Regions from separate parts of the Paenibacillus sp. BIC5C1 genome, predicted to be linked through region 2. Evidence: riboswitches for the same ligand, from Rfam matches in the RefSeq annotation. Region 2 holds a riboswitch; the other holds the start of a gene.
What was found. Region 2 has a riboswitch for thiamine pyrophosphate ahead of RS891_RS04600 (ABC transporter ATP-binding protein). Riboswitches for the same ligand answer to the same signal wherever they lie in the genome.

Region 1 (6,184 bases), 3.3 Mb from region 2:
AATGTCCAAAAGCAGCGAATAAACCCGGAACACTTTCACAAGCGCCCACATACGGCAATCTATCCGGAGTCGAGGGACGAACACCAGCCCACGCTCGGATAAAATGCGCATCCTTCATGCCAGGCACCCAATTTGTCGCAGCTGTAAGCAGCTTCTGAATACCTTGCACCGAAACATTCATGTCTGTTCTTCCAGGCAGGCTTGTTGCACCGATCCACACTTCTCCATTGGCTTTAGGAACAATATATATATCCTCTGCATACACCGTTTTGTCAGGTCTGTAACCGACATAGTCGGGTGAAAACTGCACCGCTGCAATCTCCCCTTTCACAGGCAAAATAGGCGATTTCAGGCCAACATGTCTCATCAATTCATCACCTTGTAACCCTGAAGCAATAATCACATTTCTCGATGTCATTGTTCCTATTGAAGTCTCGATTCCTTGTACACCGTTTACATTCGTATGCAAACGGACATCCTGTACACCTTCCATCACCCTCGCACCCATAGCTTGAGCCGATCTGATATAAGCCTGTGTTAGATTGACGGGAAGGACCTCGCTCTCGGAGGGTCTGTAATATGCTCCATACGTATCCCTGTTTAACCATGAAGCTTCCTGTTGGACAGCGACACGATCCCACCAAATATGTTCTGTAGATAAGGTAGACGATCGATTATTTTTGTAACTGGTGACCTCACAGTATGAACGAAAAGGAGTAATAAAACCATGCTGTTGCAGTCCCATCTCCACTCCGCTAAGCGAACTGATTCGTTCCTTCTGCTCATGAAGCAAAGCTCTACTCTTCCGTGCAAGCTTCGCCATTACAGCATGAGTGAATGCCTCACTGTCAGCAGCAAGCATCCCGGCGGCTGCACAGGAAGTTCCCCCAGCAATTCGCGCCCGCTCAACCAGAAGAACATCATGTCCTCGGGTAGCGAGTTCATATGCGATGGCACAACCGATAACGCCTCCGCCTACAATAATGGTTTCTGCATGAATCTTGCCTCGAACTTCCGCTCCAACTTTACTTCCCGATACGATTCCTGGATGATAGCCTGAACGATTCCTGCTTCGACTTCTTGCTTCCTCTCTCATGATCTCATCTCCCTGGTTCGGCGTACTTCTCTGAATCTGTGATTGCCTGCCGTAATGATGCCGCGGCTAGTTTCGGCTCATCGTTCGCCCAAATCGTTGAAATCACAGCGGCCCCTCTGGCACCAGCAGTTCGAATGGCAGCAATATTATCAGCTCTAATCCCGCCAATTGCGATTATCGGAATCGAAACATTGGAGCATACCTCGGCCAATGCACTAAGCCCTTTGGGTTCGCAATTTGGTTTGCTATTTGAAGCATAGACATGCCCATAAAAGAGATAATCCGCTCCACGTTCTTCTGCAACTTTTGCTTCTTCCGGAGAATGAACCGATATGCCTACGCGCAGCCGCTCGACTCTCTTCAACTCATCCTTATCGTAACTGCGAATAACTGTTTGCCCCCAATGCACACCACCAAGCAACGTATGTTGATCCAGCCGATCTAAGCCATTCATAATGATTTGGTTAGATGGAACACCTTGTGTGTTCAGACTTTGCGCCCAATACATCTGTTGCTCAAAGGACAGCCTTTTTTCCCGAATGTGAATATAATCAACCCACTGCCATATATACTTAGCAATATTCAGAAAAGAGTCCATGTCTCCTGTACCTGGTGAAACCACATGCAGTTCGAAAGCTTTTGTTGTTACATGTTCGTGGAAGATTGCCGTCCTGTCCGCCTCCTCTTGCATGATATAAGCTGATATAAAACAAAAAAAAAGCCACTCCCGTAGGGGAGTGGCCACGAATTTAAAAATTCATGGATCAACTGAATGACTGCCGCATGCAATTATTCTATACATAACGGATAACAACTATAGAAACCATCCATAATCGCAACGCTGTATACATAGAGATGCATGATTCATCTTGCAGGCAATATCGCAAAAGTCATCGATAACGCTCTTTGTCATTAGTTGAAACGCGCCACTTCCCTACGCTGGTATGATCCAGATCAGGTACAAAGGGTCCGGAATCGCATTCTTCCATCTCAGCCGCATCGTGCGGCCCCCCTAGTGTTCATATGAAGCTGTAGCCTATGTTACCATAGACACCCTTTTTTGTCACCGTACAATTTCCATTTATTACGTTATTGTTTCTCGGACCAAGCTTCAACATCCCATGTTTTGGTAACCCAATCTTCATAAAAATCAGGTTCATGGGATACGAGCAGCACGGTACCCTTGAATTCTTGCAAGGCACGTTTCAGCTCTGCTTTAGCCGTAACATCCAAATGGTTTGTAGGCTCATCGAACAAAATCCAATTACTTTCACGCATCAGAAGTTTACATAAACGAACTTTGGCTTGTTCACCACCACTAAGCGCATTAAGCGGACGAGTGATATGCTCATTTTTCAATCCACAACGTGCGAGATGGCCCCGGACTTCATTCTGTGTCAGATGAGAAAATTCATTCCACACATCTTCAATCGGGGTAATGTTTCCTGCACGTACTTCCTGTTCGAAATAAGCTGTTTCCAGATAGTCACCCAGGAAAGTCTTACCGCTGATTGGTGGGATTTTTCCCAAGATAGTCTTAAGCAATGTGGATTTACCTACACCATTACAACCAACAATGGCAATTTTCTCCCCACGCTCAATCGTCATCGTCATCTTGGGCAATAATGCATATGAATATCCAATTTCAAAATCAATGCCTTCAAAGACGGTTTTACTACTCGCCCGGGCATCCTTGAATTTGAATGTGGGTTTGGCCGCTTCGTCTGGACGATCGATCCGTTCAATCTTACCGAGCTGCTTCTCTCGGCTCTTGGCACGACCAGAAGTAGAAGCACGGGCTTTGTTCCGTTGAATAAAATCTTCCTGCTTCTTGATATACTCCTGCTGTTTCTCATAAGCATCAATATGCTGCGCCTTATTCATATCAGCCATTTCAAGGAATTTGTTATAGTTTGCTGCGTAACGCGTCAATTTGGCAAATTCCAGATGATAAATAACGTTAACGACCTCATTCATAAATTCCGTATCATGCGAAATCAGAATGAATGCATACGGGTAGTCCTTCAAGTAACGCGTCAGCCATTCGATGTGTTCCACATCGAGATAGTTCGTCGGCTCATCCAACAGAAGAGCAGTTGGTTTCTCCAGTAAGAGCTTGGCAAGCAATACCTTCGTACGTTGACCACCACTAAGCGCGGCCACGTCACGATCCAGACCGATGGCGGACAAGCCCAGTCCATTTGCCATCTCTTCCACTTTCACATCAATCAGATAAAAATCACCTTGCTCCAATTGCTCTTGAATGTCTCCCATTTCTTCCAGCAACAATTCGAGCTTGTCCGGATCGGCGTCTGCCATCTGATCTGTGATGGACATCATTTCTTTTTCCAACTCAAGCAAGGGCAGGAACGCATCCTTAAGCACATCACGAATCGTTTTTCCAGGTGTGAGCTTGGTATGCTGGTCCAGATATCCATAACGAACTTTGGGGGTCCATTCGACCTTCCCTTCGTCCTTTAACAATTTCCCGGTAAGAATGTTCATCAGTGTGGACTTGCCCACACCATTTGCACCAACAAGACCTACACGCTCTCCGGCAAGTAAACGAAAAGATACATTTTTAAATAACGTGCGGTCTCCGAAATTGTGACTCACGTTCTCTACTGACAATAAACTCATAAGATGAGGTTGCTCCTATCTATTGGACATTACTATCGTTCCGAAACCCTATTTTAGCACAGGTGTCGCCTTTTCTGAAAGTAATGTAAACATCTCATGCAACCTCGCTTTTTTATTACAAACAAACCGCCTTTAATTTATGGAACAGTTATACTCAAAATAACCTTGTGCTGCCGCTTGTTTGGCATTTGTAAATACCTCTTCCGCTCTGTAACCATTGTTACATGTGGAAGGATAATAGTATTTAATTCCACTTACCGGATCAACTCCACCAACGATCGCTGTTTTCTTCACCAGTCTGCCACCACCAATGGCATAATTGTTTATCTTTTGGTTACCTACAGGTATTCCCTGAATAAAAGCCATAAGCCCCGTGTCATTAATCGAATTGTACCAATCTTCCTGAGAAATCAATGGCATGGTAAAGGTATAGGAAACACCATTCCTTCTTGCAAACTCATTATGCCGGTTAATAACATCTGCCAATTCTTCCTGCACACTTGTCACGATACGACTTCGTCTGATCTGCTCAAATGTTTCGGTATTCTGAAGCAGAGGGATTTGTGTGCTGGAGGCCAGTTCTTTCTGGAACCCTTCAACCCACATACCCAAGCCTGCATCGTAGGCATATATATACCCATCGAGTGTAAAATTAATACTGCTACCATTTGAATCAGAATATGTATAGGGCTTTTTGGGACTCCAAACTTGCCGGAATGAATCTTCAAGATTTCCGGTCACTTCTGTTTCGTTCGCCAAAATATAGTAACCATCATAATCCAGCACGACCACTGCAGGAATGTAATTAAACATGGCCCGTATAGCCGCAAGATCATCCTGAATCCCCATATTTAGCGCCATTGTTTGAGTAAACGTAGCTAAGGCAAGCTCTTTGTCCGCTTTAACAAATTTGGTCGAATCATACCCTGCTTCATCGTTTTGCTTCTCATTTTGATGCATCACGGCCCCTGCATCCAGTACAGCAGTCTGAAGTGCCATCTTATATCGATTGCTTAAATATTGAGCCTCCTGGGCATTGTCTGTATTGTGAGAAATAACCCAGAATATAGGTAAAAAGATAAGCACAAACACAATGGAAAGATCAGTAATCTTCATTGAGCACCATACCCCCATATGTGGTAAACACAGCTGCAGCTTGCGCAGACCCGTTTAACCACTCACGAATCAGCATGGCAGGTGTGCGATTGGTGTTTTTGACGGTTACTGTGAAGAAATCCCCCATTGCCAGTGTATATCTGCGCCCAGGATCGTCTAAAGCCAGCACACCAGACGAAGGAAACAACTTTGCTTTAATCTGGGCTGAATAATAACCATCCTGCACAGTTTCATAAGTACCAGAAAATGTGCTCTGATCCATCGGATCCGAGTAATGAGGAACATATTTTTTGTGCAAATGTTCCATAGAAATCTCATAGGCATTCCCCGTTCGGGCCATCTGTTCTTCGAACTCTGCATACATGGCAGGGGAAATGTATCCCTTTGTTCTGATTGCATCGACAAAACGGGTAACCGTCTGAACAACAGTCATGCGTGCCATGTCATCCTGTCGATTAGCAGTCTCTGCTGCCGGGTATACATAAAGCAAAATCACTGCCAGCAAAACAGAAAGCAGCTTGGATGCAGCATTAATCAAGGTGTACTGGCCTCCTTCCAAAATGCAATCTTTAGCAGTGCGCCAGCTTCACTTCTTATGAACTCAGGTCTATACGAAGCTGCAAGTTGCACAGGTATGGTTCCTCTTCTGTTTACAAGAGGATCAATGACATATGCAATCCCGTCCACCTCCACGCTGACCGTTGTCCCTGTCATTTGCCTCACAGTGTGTAAGACTTCAGCACCACTATAACGGATTGGCTGGCTTATACGTAGCGTGGTATTCACCCGTCCTTCCATGTCTGCTGTCGTCTTCACCAAATGATTTAATGCGTCTGATAGAACCCGAACATTCTGCTGCCCGTACAGGCAGGCTGTCACAAATAAGACAACCGCCGTACAGAACAACATAAGCTGCTGTGTATTCTGGGACATGTTAAACCAACTCCTGTCAGGATTGCTGGAAAATAAGCCCTCTTACCACATTAGATCTGTCTTTTACGATAATTGCTTTGAATTTACCACTTGGATTGACATATTGATTGTCTTTTTCACTCATGGTCTGGTTGATAACGCCCACTTTCTCGTCAGGTGTAATAACCGAACCATAATCTGCATTATTGAGATCCTGGGAGATGTTCAACTGATTACCGTACCATTGACCTCCCTTGTTTTTACCTGTTATAACTTGAATACCGAACTGATCCTTGTCCGCATATTTACGCAACGCGTTTGTAACCTGTGATCCACTAATGGTTGTTCCGTCATACACGGTAAATGCAGCTTGAGACAATTCGGTCTGGATATCGGCAAAATTGTTCTGTGCCGTTTTGG
Region 2 (6,184 bases):
CAACCAGAGCGCCAGTTCCTTTTTCCCGGAACTGGAACAGCGTAATGCCGCCAGCAATGGCCTGGCGCAGCACCTCCACCGGGTCACGCGTCGTATTCACGCTGCCCATGACCAAATACACCTGCATCGCAAGCCGTACTGCTTCTGCATCCAGAGGGCGCATTACTGTTCACCCCGCAGTCTGCGCTGATACGCAAAATGATTCGTCGGTCCATGTCCGGCCCCAATCCCCAGCTCATCTTCGATGGCTGCCTGAATGAATGCTCGCGCGGTGATGACGGCAGCCAGTACAGTTGAGCCCTTCGCCAATTCGGCAGTAATGGCCGCGGAATACGTACAACCCGTTCCATGGGTATGCCTTGTCACCACCCGAACATTCTCCAAATAGTGAAAAGACTGCCCATCATAAAGCACATCGACAATCATGCCACTCCCCTCATCATGACCACCTTTCACCAAAGCATACGTGGAGCCCATCTGCACGATTCGTCTTGCAGCTTCTTCGCGCTGACTCAAATTCATAATAGACATTCCAGTAAGAAGCTCGGCTTCCGGAATATTCGGGGTCGTGATCAGTGCATGAGGCAGCAGCTCTGTAATTAGCGCTTGAACGGCCTCCTGCTGTAGCAGGGGAGCGCCTCCTTTGGCAACCATAACCGGATCGATGACCAGATTGGACCAGCCATATTGCTGCCATTTCTCGGCAACCAGTTTAATGATTTCGGCACTATAGAGCATGCCCGTCTTCACGGCTGTAGGATGAAAATCATCACCGGTCGAATCCAATTGTTGAGCGATACCATCGTAAGGAATAGGGAAGACGCCCTGCACACCTGTTGTATTCTGGGCAGCAATGGCTGTAATTACAGTCATGCCGTATACACCGAGCTCCTGAAAGGTCTTCAGGTCTGCTTGAATTCCGGCCCCGCCACCGTTATCGGAACCAGCAATCGTTAAAGCCTGCGCAATACTCATTGCGCACCCCCATCAATCTGGCGAATCTGTGCCCGCTCTGCGAGAATGTCAGGTGTCACTTGAGCCAGTTGATTCAGCAATTCGATCTGGAAGCTGCCCGGTCCCAGCTCAGCGGTATGTTCCGCCGCAATCTCTGCTGCAACACCATAGAAAGCGAGTGCCTCCACAACACTGCCGAGCAAGTCGTCTCCCGGTTTCGCTATGGCTGCAAAAGCACCAATTACCGAGCTGAGCAAGCAGCCTGCACCAGTCACTTGGGTAAGCAGGGCATGTCCATTACTCGTCAGGAATGTCGTTTGTCCATCTGTAATGACATCCTCGCGTCCGGTAATGACGACCACACAGCCGAGTTTTTGTGCTGCCCGTTCTGCTATTCCAATTCGATCGCCCTCGCCTTGACCGGCATCCACACCTTTGATACTCCAACGCTCACCGATGACATTGGCAACTTCCGCCACATTGCCCCGCAGCACCGTGAGGCGAAGCTCACGGACGAGCATCTGAACGGTTTCCGTACGATAGGCGGTTGCGCCAGCTCCCACCGGATCGAGCACAACAGGTACGTTATTTGAATTAGCTGATTGACCAGCCAAACGGATCGCCTCGACCACCTTTTCGTCCAGTGTACCAATGTTCAGTACAACTGCTCCCGACATCTTGGCAACATCAGCGACTTCTTCATGTGCATAGGCCATAAACGGAGATGCACCTAGTGCGAGCAAACCGTTGGCCGTAAACGGCGCAACGACAATATTCGTAATGTTATGAACAAGCGGATTTTGCGTACGAACACGTTCCAGATAAGACATATAAGTTCCTCCTTATAAATAAGCAATTTGAGAACAAAAGCAGGCAGGGCAGAGTTGCCCTTATATCAGTTGCTAACTCTGCAACGTTGCCGGTTTCCAATTAATGTCGGGTGTTAAACGTTATTCCCGGATAGCTGCAAAGTCCGTATAGAAAAGCCTAATAGAAGGCCCTCATCCTCGTTAAAGATTCCATTCGTCCCAATGTAATCCCGAAACTACTCTTGTGAGCGACACCTTTCTTACTCGCCCTGTAGATTAATAAAAGCATCCTCAGCCTTCACGGTATCCGGAATCAGTTCACTTTGAACCAACCATGCCCGAACATTTTCCCAGGACGAGGCGTCCTGACTGCCAAACGGCTGACTTTCTTCATTCATCAAGGGCAGTAAAATATTCAGACTTTTGGTTTCGATCTCCGGGTCAAGAGGAGACGTTTCGTTCTCATGTGCGAGCAGAATGTTCAGCGCGTTCTCAGGGTACTCTGTCACATATTTCTGTCCTTCTTGTATCGCTTTAATGAAGCGGGTAAGCTGATCCTTTTTCGCTTCAATGCCCGCATCACTTGCAGTGAGGACCAGTTCATAATAATCAGGTACACCGTAATCGACAGGATTGATCGATTTCATGGCATGGCCTTCCTTTTCCAGAATCAATTGTTCATGGTTAATAAAACCACCCATAATGGCATCTGCCTGTCCGGAAGCCAGGGAAGGGATCAGGTCAAATCCCACATCCACCAGATTCATCTTGTCGGGATTACCGCCATCCTGGCTGATCATGGTACGCACCATCGCTTCATACAGAGGGATTGAGGAATAGCCAACCGTCTGCCCTTCGAGATCTTTTGGTGACTTCACTTTACCGTCTGCTTCGGTCAACAGATGCACAAGCGGATGACGAACGACGGCTGCAATCGAACGTACAGGAATGTTCTCCCCACGAGCGAGCAAGATTTGCGGCTGGTAGCTTAGTGCCAGATCGATTTTCCCGGCGGCAACAAGTTTGAGTGAGTCATTGGTATCGGCAGGCATCTGGATATCGACATCCAGACCTTGATCCGCGAAGTAACCTTTTTCCTGAGCAGCATAGATGAAGGAATGCACTGCATTCGGGTACCAATCGAGCATGATGGACAGCTTGTCTTTGGATGCCGATGGCGTTTCTATTGCAGATGATTCTGTATCGTTTGCATTGAAATTTGAATCTGTAGCAGGTGTATTGGTAACCGTATTTCCGCATCCGCTGACGATCAGCAACAGGGTCATAAGCAGAATGGGGAGCAGGGAATAGAAATGCTTTTTGTTCATAACGTAAAGTTCCTCGTTTCTTTTGTTTTCTGTTTTGAAATCCGAAAGTTATCCAGCTTTTCTTCTACCTGCATGCCGCCGTGATGTACCGAATCTTCTCTCCATCCATGCAATGAGTACAAACAGGGCGATACCAAGCAGGGATAACAGCACGATGGCGGCGAACATGGCATCCGTGTTCATATTGCTCGACATTCTGCGGCTGAAGTAACCAAGGCCCTTGCTTCCACCGAGCCATTCACCGATCGTTGCACCGACCACACAATACACCACAGACATTTTCAGTCCCGAAAAGAAGGAGGGAAGGGCAAGTGGAATCTGGAGTTTGCGAAAAATATCCCACTTGCTGGCCCCCATCGTCAGCAGCAGTTCACGCTGCTCCGGATCACCCTGACGCAGGCCATCGTAGGTGCTCACCACTATGGGGAAAAATGCAATCAGGAACACCACCGCAACTTTACTCCACAAGGTGTAGCCAAACCACAGGATGAAGACGGGGGATAGGGCAATCAGCGGGATCGTCTGACTGATCACGATGAAGGGATATAACGCTTTTTCAATCGACCGATTCATATGCATACCAGTTGCAAGTACAATTCCGGCAACAATGGACAAGCCAAAACCAACGGCAACCTCCATCAAGGTAGCAGGCAGATGTGTAGCCAACAAGAGGTGGCGATGCTCATACAGCGAACGGGCAATCGCCGTCGGGGCTGGAATGATGAAGGAAGGCACCCATCCCATACGCACAACCCACTCCCAGATGACAAGCAGCAAGAGCATGAGCAAAAAAAACAGACCATAACGGGCAAGCCAACCTCTTATGCTATCCTTCATGCTGTCTCTCAAGTTACCGTATCGCATGCAATTGTTCCTCCAATAGTCGTCTCATCTGAACGAGAGCCGGTTCGTAGATCATGTCCGAATGTCTTGGACGTGCCAAAGGTACCGTCAGATCCTGCAGCTGTTGGCCTTGGCCCCCCGGAGTTAACAGGATAATCCGATCACTGAGCAGCAGGGCTTCTTCAATGTCATGTGTGATGAACAACACGGTTTTGCCCATGCCTTCCCAGAGCTCCAGTAGCCAGCGATGCATCTCCCGTTTGGTCAGGGCATCGAGTGCACCGAATGGTTCATCCAGCAGCATAAGTTGGCCACCTGTCAGCAAAGTGCGAAGCAGCGCGACACGCTGGCGCATACCACCTGACAGCTCGTTCGGGTAAGCATTCGCGTGGCCGGATAAGCCAAATCTGTCGAGACCAGCCAGAATGTCCGCTCGTATCCTTACCTTATCCTGCCGACCTGGAGTAAGTTCAGAGGGGAGTATGCAATTCTCCATGACGGTTCTCCAGGATAAAAGGAGGTCCTTTTGTGGCATGTAGGCCACCTGCCCCAGTCGCTTTCCTTCTTGAACCCAAGGAATGTCAATGGTTCCGTGTGTTGGCTCAAGCAAGCCTGCCAGCAGCTTGAACAGGGTACTTTTGCCGGAGCCGCTGGAACCGATGAGCGAGACAAATTCGCCTTTGGCTACACGCATCGACACATTGGAGAGCACGGGGGAATCCCTTTTTCCCGGGAAAGCGTAGCTCATGTTGTGAATGGTTATGTCGTTATTCATCTCGTTCCGTCCCCCCTTGTGATTCAAAATTCAAACCGCAGGATCTTTAATTACACCTTCTGATCTGCCCGCAGAACGCGAAAAAGACCCACCCATTTCCGGAGAAATGAGTGGGTCTGTAAGTTCAATTCACATTAAATTTCATCATCAACATGAAAAAATCCGCTTACTGAGAGGCCGCTCCACTTCCCTCCGCTGGTATGATCCAGATCAGGTTCAAAGGGTCCGAATCGTTCGATTCGTCTCAGCCGCAAGGCTCCCCTAGTGCAATGTTTAAGATATGCAGTTGTGTGTTCAGCATATATCACATGCAAGTGGAATGTAAAGAGTGTGGCCTAAAAGAAGTGTGAGTACTGTGAGTCAGGAAAGTAATCCAGGATTCTAATCGTTTGAATGTAACAGTGAATCAAGCTCACCGATCAGACGGACAATCTGCTCAGGTGTACCAATCGTAATTCGAAGCCAGGTAGGCATACCGAATTCGGCACCGCCGCGAACAGAGATACCTCTGTGCAACAATTTTTGGGTAATTGGGCCACTATCCTGCAACAGATCCACCATGATGAAATTTGTTTCGGAAGGGATATAGGGTAATTTCCACTGCTCAAAGGACTGCATTAACGTTTCCCGTCCCTGACGATTGTAGTGCAGGCAATGAGAAACAAATTCATGATCATCCAGGCTGGCCGAAGCAGCGGCTTGGGATGTGACTGTCAGACTGATGGGCAGCTTGACCCGGTTAATGCCTTCAATGATGCTTTCATTCCCGATGCCATATCCAATTCGCAGGCCGGCCAGTCCATATATTTTGGAGAAGGTACGCAAAATAATCAGATTATTATACTGCTCCAGCAGCTTAACCGTATCAGGATAATCTTCACTTTCCGCGAATTCATAATACGCTTCGTCCAGGACAACCACGACATGGGAGGGCACATGTTCGAGTAAACCGAGCAGGGCATCTGCCGTGAAAATGGTTCCGGTTGGATTATTCGGATTGCACAGCCAGATGATTCGGGTAGAAGCATTGATCCGCTGCCGGAATTGCTCCAGATCCAGCGAATGGTTGACCAACGGAACTTCGTGGATGACCCCGCCTGCCAGCAGCGTAGCGCCCTTATACCAGTTAAAGGAGGGCACCGGAATGAGTGATTCCTCGCCGGGATTAAGATAAGCTTGGGCGGTAAGGGTTAGGAGCTCGAAAGATCCACTGCCAAATACCAGTTGGGAGGTACGCACTCCCAGACGTTCCGCAAGTTTGTCACGCAGCAGTTGGCTGGAACTATCGGGGTATTGAGCCAAAAGATCGGAACCCAGCGATCTGACCGCTTCCGCTGCCAGGGGAGAAGAGCCAAACGGGTTCTCGTTCGCTGCAAGTCGATCTACACTTTCCAGTCCCAATTCCCGCCGGATCTGTTCCATGGATTTGGCAGGTGTATAAGCCGGAATTTGATTTAACAGATCTTTAACAGGAG

Region 1: it holds a riboswitch for thiamine pyrophosphate, as region 2 does, so the genes downstream of both, RS891_RS19005 (thiamine phosphate synthase) here and RS891_RS04600 (ABC transporter ATP-binding protein) in region 2, are expected to answer to the same signal.

What each region holds. Positions count from the first base shown of each region.
Region 1 is NZ_CP135922.1:4,287,656-4,293,839, forward strand. Features, by position in the region: gene thiO (glycine oxidase ThiO) at 1-1,096, opposite strand, end outside; gene RS891_RS19005 (thiamine phosphate synthase) at 1,101-1,787, opposite strand; TPP riboswitch at 2,011-2,120, opposite strand; gene RS891_RS19010 (ABC-F family ATP-binding cassette domain-containing protein) at 2,186-3,736, opposite strand; gene RS891_RS19015 (hypothetical protein) at 3,869-4,852, opposite strand; gene RS891_RS19020 (hypothetical protein) at 4,839-5,390, opposite strand; gene RS891_RS19025 (hypothetical protein) at 5,387-5,785, opposite strand; gene RS891_RS19030 (ABC transporter permease) at 5,802-6,184, opposite strand, start outside.
Region 2 is NZ_CP135922.1:988,062-994,245, forward strand. Features, by position in the region: gene thiE (thiamine phosphate synthase) at 1-163, opposite strand, end outside; gene thiD (bifunctional hydroxymethylpyrimidine kinase/phosphomethylpyrimidine kinase) at 163-975, opposite strand; gene thiM (hydroxyethylthiazole kinase) at 972-1,784, opposite strand; gene RS891_RS04590 (ABC transporter substrate-binding protein) at 2,024-3,091, opposite strand; gene RS891_RS04595 (ABC transporter permease) at 3,140-3,955, opposite strand; gene RS891_RS04600 (ABC transporter ATP-binding protein) at 3,942-4,709, opposite strand; TPP riboswitch at 4,880-4,982, opposite strand; gene hisC (histidinol-phosphate transaminase) at 5,091-6,184, opposite strand, start outside.